2 regions of the Clostridium sp. CS1-1 genome follow, and region 1 is predicted to be linked to the other one. Evidence: riboswitches for the same ligand, from Rfam matches in the RefSeq annotation. Region 1 holds a riboswitch; the other holds the start of a gene.

The links. Region 1 has a riboswitch for ZMP and ZTP ahead of pflB (formate C-acetyltransferase). Riboswitches for the same ligand answer to the same signal wherever they lie in the genome.
Region 2: linked by a shared signal. The riboswitch ahead of AC0N0V_RS11620 (formate--tetrahydrofolate ligase) and the one ahead of pflB (formate C-acetyltransferase) in region 1 are both predicted to bind ZMP and ZTP.

What each region holds. Positions count from the first base shown of each region.
Region 1 is NZ_CM148680.1:2,768,367-2,775,147, forward strand. Features, by position in the region: gene pflB (formate C-acetyltransferase) at 1-2,113, opposite strand, end outside; ZMP/ZTP riboswitch at 2,230-2,311, opposite strand; gene AC0N0V_RS13070 (GerMN domain-containing protein) at 2,587-3,669, opposite strand; gene AC0N0V_RS13075 (hypothetical protein) at 3,707-4,099, opposite strand; gene AC0N0V_RS13080 (LysE family translocator) at 4,351-5,052, opposite strand; gene abc-f (ribosomal protection-like ABC-F family protein) at 5,348-6,781, opposite strand, start outside.
Region 2 is NZ_CM148680.1:2,470,066-2,476,846, forward strand. Features, by position in the region: gene rarD (EamA family transporter RarD) at 1-581, opposite strand, end outside; gene AC0N0V_RS11595 (DUF6143 family protein) at 1,062-1,619, shown strand; RNA gene ffs (signal recognition particle sRNA large type) at 1,769-2,032, shown strand; RNA gene ssrS (6S RNA) at 2,046-2,238, shown strand; gene AC0N0V_RS11610 (GDSL-type esterase/lipase family protein) at 2,248-3,051, opposite strand; gene AC0N0V_RS11615 (hypothetical protein) at 2,990-3,124, opposite strand; gene AC0N0V_RS11620 (formate--tetrahydrofolate ligase) at 3,603-5,279, opposite strand; ZMP/ZTP riboswitch at 5,465-5,549, opposite strand; gene AC0N0V_RS11625 (hypothetical protein) at 5,668-6,243, opposite strand; RNA gene ffs (signal recognition particle sRNA large type) at 6,515-6,779, shown strand.

The DNA.
Region 1 (6,781 bases):
CTTCTAATGTTTCTCTTCTAAGTACATTTACATTTAGGTGGAAAGCTGCTTGTCCAAAATATCCATCCATCATATTTACAAGATTATTTACTCTGCTTTCTTCATCTTTTCCAAGGGCATCTGGTATTATAGAGAATGTGTTAGAAACTCCATCTTGACAATATTCTCTGTATGGTATTTTAGCTACTGAGTTTAATGATGCAAGTGCTCCATTTTCATCTCTTCCATGCATTGGGTTTGCTCCTGGCGCAAAAGCTTCTCCTGCTTTTCTTCCATCTGGAGTTGAACCTGTTTTCTTACCATATACTACGTTAGATGTTATAGTAAGAACTGAAAGTGAATGTTCTGCATCTCTATAAGTTTTGTGCTTTTTAAGCTCAGTTGAGAATTTCTTTGTTATTTCTACAGCTATATCGTCAACTCTATCATCGTCATTACCAAACTTAGGGAATTCTCCTTCTATTTTAAAATCAACAGCTATTCCCTGTTCATTTCTTATAGGTGTAACCTTAGCAAATTTTATAGCGCTTAGTGAGTCTGCAGCAACTGATAATCCTGCTATACCAAAAGCCATAAATCTTTTAATGCTTGTATCGTGAAGAGCCATTTGTCCTGCTTCATAAGCATATTTGTCATGCATGTAGTGAATTGTATTCATTGTATCAACATATAACTCTGCCACATACTCCATAACCTTATTGTAGTTTTTCCTTACCTTATCAAAATCTAAAACTTCGTCAGTGATTCTCTCTATTCCAGGTACAACCTCAATTAAACTTCCATCTTTAGCCTTCTTCTTTTCGTCAATTCCGCCATTTATAGCGTAAAGTAACGACTTAGCAATATTTGCTCTTGCTCCGAAGAACTGCATTCTCTTACCAACTTCCATAGCAGATACACAGCAAGCTATAGCATAGTCATCCCCGTATATTGGTCTCATTATATCATCATTTTCATACTGTATAGCATCTGTCTTTATAGACATTTCAGCACAGTATTTTTTAAAGTTCTCAGGTAATTTTTCTGACCAAAGTACTGTCATGTTTGGTTCTGGAGCTGGTGTTAAGTTACTTAATGTGTGTAGGAATCTGAAAGCTGTTTTAGTAACAAGCGGTTTTCCGTTTACCCCTACTCCTCCAATTGATTCTGTTATCCAGTTTGGATCCCCTGCAAATAAGTCATTATATTCAGGAGTTCTTAAGTGTCTTACCATTCTTAACTTTATAACAAATTGGTCGATTATTTCCTGAGCCTGCCCTTCTTTTACAAGTCCACTTTGTAAGTCCCTTTCTATAAATATATCTAAGAAAGTAGTATTTCTTCCAAGCGACATTGCAGCTCCGTTATTTTCTTTAACTGCTGCTAAATATCCAAAGTATAGGAATTGTACCGCTTCTTTGGCATTTTCTGCTGGTTGTGATATATCAATGCCATAGGAAGCAGCCATTTGTTTTAATTCTCCCATGGCGCAGATTTGCATGCTCACTTCTTCTCTAAGTCTTATAGTCTCCTCTGAAGATCCTTTTAGTTCTTTTAAGTCTTTTTTCTTTTGGGCAATTAAAAAGTCCATTCCATAAAGAGCTATCCTTCTGTAGTCACCTATTATTCTTCCTCTTCCATAAGCATCAGGAAGTCCTGTAAGTAATCCTACTGTTCTTGCTTTTCTTGTTTCTTCTGTGTAGGCATCGAAAACTCCCTCGTTGTGAGTTTTTCTATATATCTTAAAGTTCTTGTTTATATCTTCATTCATTTCATATCCATAAGCTTCAAGAGATTGCTCTACCATTCTCATTCCACCATATGGATTCATTATTCTTTTTAATGGGGCGTCTGTTTGGAAACCAACAATAACTTCATTTTCGCTATCTAAATATCCTGGTCCAAAATTGTTTATCCCAGAAAATTTGTTAGTTTCAACATCAATTATTCCTTTTTTAATTTCTTCTATTATAAGAGCTTCTGCTTTGTCCCATATCTTCTTAGTTTTTTCTGTAGAAGCTGCTAAAAAACTTTTATCTCCTTCATATATTATGTAGTTCTTCTGAATAAAGTCTCTTACATCAATTGTTTCTGTCCACTTTCCTGTTTGAAATCCTTGCCATTGTTTTTTCATAAAAAATGCCTCCTTAAGATTTAGTAAACTTAGTTCTTGTCATAAAATAGAGTTTTAACCCTATCTGATTCTTAGAACCTGTTATCCAGGAGGTACAAAAAATACAATACCGCCTGGACATTTGCCCAGGCGGTCGGCATTTTATATAAGTCACACTCCCTGTGGTATACTCCACTTCCGCCAGTTATGTGACCATTTAGTCTAATTAATAAAGAATACATTTTAATATTATACAATAATTCAAAAAATGTCAATTGATATCTTAATGACCTTTATAGTAAACCATTAATGTAAGGTACGCTATTTATTATACGAATTTATAATCTTCCTGCAATAGAAGATTTTTAATTAATCAAATTCTTAGACTATCCTTCAAATATAACTTTGTCTCCATCTCTTAGAAATATTTGAACATGAAAACCCCCATGAGAGTTTCAGAGGGATAATTATTTTTATTAAATTTTAAGTTTAATCTATTTAATCTCAATTGCATCCTCATACTTTACTTTAATAGATTCACCTTTTTTCATGATTATATGACCAGATTGATAAGGCTTATTATCTACTGTCAAAATGACCTTTTGTGAATTATAGTATTTACCAAAAGTATTTGCAATACTTTTAAGAATCATTTGTTCATATCCAGATCCACTATTCATATCATTTAAAAATGAACTATTTAAATCTATATAAACCGTGTTATCTTTATTTAAATATAAGCTGTTAATTTTTGTATTTTTAGAAAATACTTTTCCTAAATTATTATTTACTAAATCTTTGTAGGATGCCTCTAAAACTTGTTTTGTTATATCATTAGTTTTAAAACTTATATCTTTATTTTTATAATAAGTTTTACCATTATTAATATTAGGATAGAAAAAACTGATTCTTTGTACTAGTGAAGCATTTTCCTCAATCTTACTTAGCGAAGACGTTACTTCAAATTTTCCAGAGATAAATACTGATTTTACTAAACCAACATTTCTTGCATAGTAATCAATTGTTTTATCTTTCGGACCTTTAGTTTCGACTTCGATAGCTTTATAGCTCCCTGTTGGAGTTGCTATATCAACTGAAGTAGCAGTTATTGTTCTTACTCTTGAATCATTAAGAGTCCAAGTTGTACCTTTTACTAGTGGTTCCATTAAAAGAATTTCTTCTTCATCTCCCTTTACCCCTAAAAGGTTTTCTCTATAATATGCTTCCTCCCTTGATAACAATCTTGTTGCTTTACCATCCTTCAATTCAATAACCTTAGCTAGTACTGTACCGCCGTTGTCCACTCTTTGTTGGACTTTATTTTCTGATGTATAGTCTACATACACATTATATGACGCATATTCGTTTCCCTTGCCCTCATAAGTATATCTTGCATTATCCTTAATCGGAAAATAATCCTTAACTTTTAATACTTGAGATGTAGGCGTCTTACTTTCGCTATCAATATTATTGCTATTGCTTCCACTACTTGTATTATTATTTTTATTTGAGCTTGCACAAGCAGAAATTAAAACAAGTGGTAAAATTACACTAATTAATACAAAGACTTTTTTCATTTTTAACCTCACCTTTACAATATACTCTGTTTTTTGTCTAGCTTTTCTTGACAAATTCTTCTTTGCACCTCGGGCAAGTAATCCTAATCCTCCCCTTTCCTCTTGGCACACGAAGTTTTAATTTACAGTTTGGACACCTGTAAAAACGATGCGTTTTTATAGACTTTACTTGATTAACCTCTTGCCTTAATTTACTTATAATCGGCATCCACCATTTTAAAAATATCATATTTTCTTTCTGTCGCTTTGTAATATTGCGAGATAATACTCGAAATAAACCTAATCCAATTACAATATAAGCGATAATGCGTAGTCCCCAAGCCCCTGTGATTGAAGCTAACAAAGATATTACAACATAAGCTATTAGTAACGCCAAAGACAACTGGTCTGTGCCATATCTCCCAAGCATAAATTCTCTTAGCCAATTCATCCTTTTTCACCTTCTATTATTTTTTCTTTTTGTTATAACTTATCAATTTCTTTCTCAATATAATTGTTTTGTCTCTATAAATAATGAGTATTTTCTTAAACTTGTATGATTTATTATAGTCATAAAAGATTATTTTATCAATATCTCCTTTAAGCAATATCAGCCAATACTCTTTAATAAAAGTTAAGAGGAATGTCATTTGACATTCCTGCCTTTTCTTTCTTACTTCAAACCCTATTATTAAATTTCCTTTAAAATTTATGTAAATTATGAGGCTTAAAGTGAAGTATTATTTCAAAAAGCTTTGAATGTAAATAAGAAGGTCTAATGTATTTTTTATAGTTACCTATACTTATTATAAAAACTATACCTGAGAAAACTATTATAGAACCCATAACTTTATTTATACCAGAAACCTTTTTAGGATTTAAATAATTATTAAATCTCTTTGCACATAAAACAAGTACAATCCACCAAGATAAACTCCCACAAAATACACCGATTATCAAAACGGTTCTTGCAACTAATCCATGACCAATATTTTTAGAACCATAGCTAGCAAACACAAAAAGAAATGAAAATATCGTTGCTGGATTTGCTAATGCAATTATAAATGTGGTTAGAAAAGATTTAATAAGATTTTTCCCACTGGAAGTCTCCATATTATTTTCTTTTTTAGATAAAATAATATGAATACCAAATCCTAATAATATTATACCGCCAAACAAGCGAAGGTAATGCTGATATCTAGCAAGAAAACTGGTAATAAAGGTTAACCCGAAGGCAGCAATCCCTGCATAGATAGAATCTGCTGTACAGGAGCCTAATCCTGACATAAATCCAAATAGGGCTCCATTTGTAATTGTGATGTTCAAACATAAAGCACCAATCGGGCCCAATGGCATGCCCGTTATTAATCCAATAATGATTCCTTTAAAAAAGATATGTAGCATTACATTCACTCCTTACTGGACTGGACTAAGCATTAATTTTAAAAAGCCGAATGTTCAAAATTAATGTTGTCGTTACTGTATATTATGCCTCTTCCTCTTCAAACTATAGCTTTACACCTATTTTATTTACATTGTTTTAGCTTAAATTCTGTTTTATTTAATACAATTAGTATATAAATGCAATAAAACTCTTGAAAAAGCTACCTACTATCTAAGGTGTAGTATATATACTCCATGTCTCAGTAACTGACTCATCTAGTTGATGATTATATTTCAATATAATCATCAACTTAAACTATTTTCTTAGCTCTTTTAACTCTCCAAGCGCCTCTTTATACTCCTTATCTAGTTTCTCTCTATCATCTTTTTTACTTGGCATAGATAACCTTCCTATAAGCTCAGAAATCCTATTTTCAAGTATTAAGATTCTCTTTTCCTTTTCTTCCTTAGAAACATCAAATCTCTTAGTTTTCTTTTCAATAAATTCCTCATAGGTCCCATGAAAGGAAACAAGTTTCTTGTTCTCTATTGAAATTATGTGATCTGCTATGGAACTTACAAATCTCCTATCATGAGAAACAAATAATACAGTTCTTGAGTAATCCTTCAAGGCTTCTTCTAAAGCTTCCATAGAATGTATATCTAAGTAGTTTGTGGGCTCATCTAATATAAGTAGGTTTATATCCTGTAAGAATATTTTTGCAAAGGAAGCTTTTACTCGTTCCCCTCCGCTAAGCACTTCTACCTTTTTATAGATATCCTCTCTTTTAAATAGAAGTCTCGCCAAGAGTATCCTTGCAAAGGTTTCATCATAAATGGATTCCTTCATAATATTTTCAATTATGCTGAGATCCTCATGTAATATATTAAGAGACTGGCTAAAGTATCCTATTTTAGCCCCTTGAGATATTTTAAGGGAGAGGTCGCCTTTCATCACCATATTTACCAATGTACTCTTTCCGCTGCCATTAGATCCAATCAGTGCAGTTTTAGATCCATTGTATATGTCAAACTCTGCATCCTTAAAAATGACTTTTTCCCCAAAGGTTTTGTTTATATTTCTTCCGCTTATGAGGATTTTGCTGTGAAGCCTATCTGTACTTAAAGCATCTAATTTTATCTTATCAACGTCTTTTGGCCTTTCCTTAATCTCTAAATGATCTAATCTAGACTGCATGTTCTTCGCAGCTCTATCCAAGTTTGCCTTAGCCTTCTGGTTTCCCATCTTATGAAGCCTTGCTTCAGAATTTCCCATTCTTGACGGAGCCTTTTTCATAGACTTTACCTTTTCCTTTGTTTCCACCATGGCAGTTTCCAGCCTTTTCTTTTCCTTTTCATATTTCTCATATTCAAACTGAGCCCTTTCACGCTCAATTTCCTTCTGATTCTTATAAGCGGTGTAATTGCCTGTATAAAACTTTATTTTTCCTTTATCAATCTCTAGAATTTTATTACAAAGCATATCAAGAAACTCCCTATCATGAGATACTATCACCAACGCACCATCATAAGCTTTAAACTTCTCTTCAAGAAGCTTTACAGCATCTATGTCAAGATTCGAGGTAGGCTCATCTGCAAATATAATTTGACTTTCGACCTCTAAGCTTTGAGCAAGTTTGAATTTAGTTTTTTCTCCTCCGCTCATATAATCCTTCCAGCTGTCTAATATTCCAAGTTTACTAGCAAGCTCCTTATTAATCTCTTCTCGTTCTGAAGGCTCAAGCTGAGA
Region 2 (6,781 bases), 300 kb from region 1:
GCTATATATGCTGCAGCAATCGGAGTGAGCATAGTTGTTTCGAGAGTTAGTCCAACTATAGAATTAGCCCTAACTGACTTCTTCATTGCTCCATATAATCCAAAGGAAATAGCTAGTCCCAAGGAAATCCACGGAATACTGCCATATTGTAGAGCTTTGATTATAACACCAGTAGCAGCAATAAAAAGCGCAGCCTTTTGCCAATAAGTAAGCTTTTCCTTGAAGAACATAACTCCTAGTGCAACTGAGAATAATGGATTAATATAATACCCTAGGCTAGCGTCTACAATCTTACCTGAATTAACAGACCAAATATATAATCCCCAGTTAAAGGCAATAAGAATTGATGCAATAAATATATATAACATTTGTTTTTTATCCTTTGCAATACGCTTTAACTCTTCCCATTGTTTGGTTACTGCGATAACTACAACCGTAAATACAAAGGCCCACACAATTCTGTTAGCTAAAATCTCCATTGAAAATACACTATTTATTAATTTCCAGTATATAGGCAGAATACCCCATAATATATATGCAGCAGCTGTATATACTACACCAGCAGTCTTTTCATTATGCATTTATCTTCCCCCTCTTCTTCATCCATCTTTCACTTTCAAAAATGCATGTACTGTTGAATAATTTTCCTACTTATCTTTTCTATGATACTATCTCTGAAAAACAGCACTTTTTATATTATATCTTAATAAGCTGCTAATTTAAATAGTATTAATATACTTTTTAACTCCTGCTTTTTCCATAAATAATTCAATAAAGTTAGACTGATAATTACTAACAATGTCATGTTGCATTTATTGGAAGGATTTCTATGAGTACATCTATTAATTGCCTTACTTCTTGTGCAGTTTATAAGCACACTAATAATTATATACTTTATGTATCATACAAACTTTTTGCACAGTTTATTCTGATATACATAATATATACTGAAAAAGATATATTTGTAGATAAAAGAATAATCCAAATCCTAATTAGAACGATACTAAATTATTATTTTATTATTAGACAAGCTATTTAATAAATTTAAGAAGGTGTAATCTATGACGCAAGAAAACGATATTTATACCACAACTAACACACAGTCTAAGTATCCTGAAGTAGTATCTATTCCTATCTCCCTAGAAAAGTCTTTGCAAGGTCAGTATTTTGTAGGACAAACAAAATCTTTATTTGTAGGCAATGGTTCAAATGCATGGGCTGGTTTATTCAATCCATGTAATTCGCACTTAAATTTATACGTAAATGTTTTCACTATCTCTAATTTTTCCAATGAATATTTAACTGCTGAAATATGGCTTAATACTAATCCACCTGGAAAAGGAAAAATATCAAATAAAATTAGTCCAGCAAATACAGCTTTAATACCACCCCCAAAGAATAAGGTTCAAATTAGATATGTAGAATCTACCGATGAACTTCCTCAAGGAGGAGTCAATATATATAAAAGAATAGTGCCTCCAAATACAACTTTGGTTTCTGAGGAAGATGGGAAGTTTATAATACCCCCTTGTGGGAACTATGTAGTCTTTTTAAAATCATCAAGTTCAAAACTTAATAAAGCTATAGTTGCATTTGGATGGTGGGAACAACCAAGATGATAAATGGCGTGAAGTCTGAACTTCAATATAAATATCTTTTATTAATTAGAATTTCAACCCAAACTTACCATCATATATTCCTTGAATAAGGACATTAATCATGTTATTATAATCTCACAACGAGCAAACAACTTATTTAAAAATAGAATTCGTGCTAGATGGGGAGCCAGCGGTGCCCTGTAACCTGCAACCCGCTACAGCAGGATTGAACTCCCACTTAGGCTTTAATTTGCTGAGTCTGCCTGATCAAAGTGGTACTGAGAATTGGGTCCCATGCAGCAGAAACTCATGAAATCCGTCAGGTCCGGAAGGAAGCAGCGGTAAGTGATAACTTCTGAGTGCCGTGGAAAAACCTGATTTGAGCTAACTGGGTCTGAAGCGTTAGTAGATTACTGTCGACGGTGGGTGCACGATGTACATAAATTATATTTTCTGGAATACTCGTTAAGCTCTTATTTTGAACCTACATTTATGCTTTGGGAGTCCGATAAGTTAGATGAAGAAATGTACCCGTTTGTGAGTCCGCCTGCGGCATTATGGGCGATTGAAACATCTATGCTGACACCCACCTATTGAGAGATAGGTGTCAAAATTAGAGTACCGATATTTTGGATATAAACTTTAGATATTAGTTACAATACAGCTCAATAGCCTTTTTCCATACAAGATACCCCTTACCATTTACATGCAGCCCACCAATAGTATATTCAGGATTAAGTTTATTATTTTCTACCGCAAATAGAGAATATAAATCTACATAGTTGACTCCACTGCTATCGCAAAGTTTAGCTAGCTCCTTATTTAGATTTATTATCTCCTCATTCTTTGTGGCAGTTTTAAATATATCCTTATTTATGGGAAGTAGACTTTGAACGTATATTGTAGTTGATCCAGAATTCTCCTTTATAAAATCTAATATTTTTTTATAATTATATATTATACTCCTTGTACTTCTTCCCTTTCCGATATCATTTATTCCTATCATAATAAAAACCTTCTTTGGATTAAGCCTTGTAACTTCACTTAGTCTATTCAAAACACCATCTGTAGTATCAAGACTAATTCCTCTATTTATTATTTCATTACTATTGAATAATTCACTCCAATCACATATATCAGTCAAACTATCTCCTAAAAACACTATTTTTCCCTTGCCGCTATCTGAAGCCATAAAGCTTGTTACTTTATTTATGTAATACTCACTATAGATATCTTTACTTAAATTTATATTATTTAATTGAGATTTAACAGTTTCATTTTCTGCTAGTGCTTTTGAAGTTACATTATCAACCTTATCCGATTTTTCTAAATCTACGCAAATTGATTGATTGAATAATATAAGCGCGGTAATTAATATTAAGGTTGTTATCCTATTTATTCTTTTTATCCTTTTTTTCTTTTTTTTCGTTTTTTCCCTTATTGTCCTTTTCATACTTGTCTCCTGTATAGAGTATATTTATTTCACTTATTTCCTTTACTGCATAATATTCTACATATTTGTACATAATCCTCCATTTATCTTAAACAGTTATGGATAAACATAACTGAAACTAAACTTAGATCGGATATTTCGATAATAATTATTCCTAAATACCTTTTAGTTATCGTATCACTAGTTCCTTACTAAACGCCTCAAATGCCCTTTATCCGATGACTACCCGCTCTAATACTCCCTCGCACTCTGTGAAAGCGACTATCACCAAATCGGAGATTTGGGATATCTGCTTTTCTACAAGAGTACGTTGCGAGCGGCTACGTCCCTGGATAACGATTTCTAAGCATCAGGTGGAGTTAAAACTCCATCTGATTCCAAGAACTCTGTTTATCTCTTACTTTGAATATTTAACTGTACAAATAATAAAAGTGCCTTCAATTTGTATATATACTGAAGACACTTGCATAGAAATTGGAATAAAACTGACTTAATATTATAATACTAAGCCAGTTTTATCTTAAGATATTTCTACATCTATTATATTATTTTTAGAATAATCCGCTTATTACTCCACTATTGTCAACATTAATTTTTTCAGCTGCTGGAACTTTTGGAAGTCCTGGCATCTTCATTATTGCTCCAGTTACTGCAACAACAAAACCAGCTCCTGCTGAAACTGTTACTTGTCTTACAGTTATATTAAATCCTGTTGGTCTTCCAAGCTTAGTTTGATCATCAGTTAAAGAATACTGAGTTTTTGCCATACAAACTGGAGTTTTTCCAAATCCATTTTTCTCTAGTTCATCAATTTCTTTATTAGCTTGATCTGCAAATGTAACATCATCTGCACCATATATCTTTTGAGCTATTGCTCTTATTTTCTCTCTTATTGGTAGTTCTGAGTCATAAGCAAATTGGAATTTATTTTCTCCAGCTTCAATTAATCTTATTACTTCCTTAGCTACTTCAACTCCGCCTTCTCCGCCTTTTGCCCAAACTCTTGAAACTTTAACATTAACACCTAGCTCTTTACATCTAGCTTCAACTAAGTCTAATTCTGCTTGACTATCAGTTGGGAATTCATTTATTGCTACTACTGCAGGTAAGCCAAATACCTTAGTTATGTTTTCAACATGTTTTAATAAGTTTGGAAGTCCTTTTTCAAGAGCTTCTAAGTTCTCATTGTTTAATTCAGCCTTTGGAACTCCACCGTTATATTTTAATGCTCTAACTGTAGCAACTATAACTACTGCATCTGGTTTTAATCCAGCCATTCTACATTTTATATCTAAGAACTTTTCAGCACCAAGGTCAGCGCCGAATCCCGCTTCTGTAACTACATAATCAGCAAAGTGAGTTGCCATTTTTGTAGCCATTATTGAGTTACATCCATGAGCTATGTTTGCAAATGGTCCACCATGTACAAATGCTGGTGTTCCTTCAAGTGTTTGAACTAGATTTGGCTTTAATGCATCTTTAAGTAATGCAGCCATAGCACCTTGAGCGTTTATTTGTCCAGCTGTTACTGGAGCTCCACTTCTTGTATATCCTACAACTATTCTAGCTAATCTCTCTTTTAAGTCATCGATATCGCTTGCTAAACAGAATATAGCCATGATTTCTGAAGCAACTGTTATGTCAAAGCCATCTTCCCTTGGCATTCCATTAACTTTTCCGCCCATACCATCAACAACAAATCTTAATTGTCTGTCGTTCATGTCAACGCATCTTCTCCAAACTATTCTTCTTGGGTCAATGTCTAAAGTATTTCCGTGATATATATGGTTGTCTATCATTGCTGCCAATAAATTGTTAGCTGCTCCAATTGCATGGAAGTCGCCAGTAAAGTGTAGATTAATATCTTCCATTGGAACAACCTGTGCATATCCGCCGCCTGCTGCTCCACCTTTTACACCAAATACTGGTCCGAGTGACGGTTCTCTTAATGCAACTATTGTATTTTTACCTATTTTTGATAAAGCATCCGCTACACCTATTGATGTAGTAGTTTTTCCTTCACCTGCTGGTGTTGGATTGATTGCTGTACATAATATCAGTTTTCCATTTTTTCCTGGCGTTTTGTTTAATAAGTTGTAATCTACTTTGGCCTTATATTTTCCATAAAGTTCTATGTCGTTCTCTGAAACACCTATTTTTGATGCAATTTCCCTAATATCTTGTGGTTTACACTCCTGTGCTATTTCGATATCTGATTTAAAAACCATTTTTAAAATACCCCCATCTCTATTTTTCTTTTATTTTTTCATTTCTATTTTAACCTGGCTTACGCCAAGTAAGCCATGCATTCGCAGCTCTAAAATCCAGATATGGCAAAAGAATCACCATATGAATTAAGATCTTGCTTCAATTAAAGATGTCCAGGAGTTACAAAAAAATATAAAACCCCCTGGACTTTTGCCCAGGCGGTCGACATTTTTACTTTGCAATCACACTCCCTGTGGTAAACTCCACTTCCGCCAGTTATGTGACTCTTCAGTTTAAAAAATAAAAGTTATTTTTTAAACATGCATTTAATTGTGAATTCTTTGACTATATTTTATATTTTAAACGACAATGTAAATTATGTCAATTGGTAAATGTAAATAACTTGTTTTAGCAAAGAACAATGATTTTATATGGAGTAGTTTGGGCAGGTATACTCATGGTTGTAGCTCCGTAGACAACAATTAGATTTCTATTTCCAGGGTATTTATTAAAAAGCTGATCGTTTGTCAGAATTACCTCAGTAGATGGGGCGATATTTAGTTTTAGATTTCCATCGCTGCTTATAAGTTGATTATCAAAATAGTCTACGGTAACATTTTCATACCCTGTGTCTTTTGCCATAACAATTGCAGGATATTGCGGAGGATAAATTAAAGGTACAGGTGCGTTTGCATCGTAAAATCCAGTTACAACATCTCCTACCTCTACTACTTCATGATCTACAAAGTAAGTTGTCGGGGATATCACAAAATTTACTGGTCCACTGGTTTTGCTTTCGAGTGACATTAACTTATAGCAGCCTCCTGATACATCACTTGGACTAGGAGAAAAATCTTCAATTCTTGTAACGGTACCACTTATGGCTGCAAATCTTTGTGCCATGTTTCTCCACTCTGCATCGAAGGATGGGTAGGTAGCCTGATTCATGTAGTAAGGACAATAGGGAAATTGTCTATTAAGCATATAATACTCCTTTATATTGATACGGTTAAAACCTCACCATTAATAGTATATGAGACATTCTGAGAGTTGCTACTCAGTATATATGAACAAGGAGCAAGCTCGGCATCTATTTTTCTATTAGTTTTATGAGATTTGTATTCAATATTTGAAATGCTGGAGACTTATTTAGGATTTATAACCTAAATTTACTATGAATATACCCCTTGAATAGGTACATTAATTATGTTATTATAATCTCACAACAAGTAAACAACTTATTTAAAGATAAAATTCGTGCTAGATGGGGAGCCAGCGGTGCCCTGTAACCTGCAATCCGCTATAGCAGGATTGAACTCCCACTATAGGCTTTAACTGCTTAGTCTGCCTGATCAAAGTGGTATTGAGAATTGGGTCCCATGCAGCAGAAGCTCATGAAATCCGTCAGGTCCGGAAGGAAGCAGCGGTAAGTGATAACTTCTGAGTGCCGTGGAAAAACCTGGTTTGAGCTAACTGGATCTGAAGCGTGGGTGGAGTTATTGTCAACAGTGGGTGCACGATG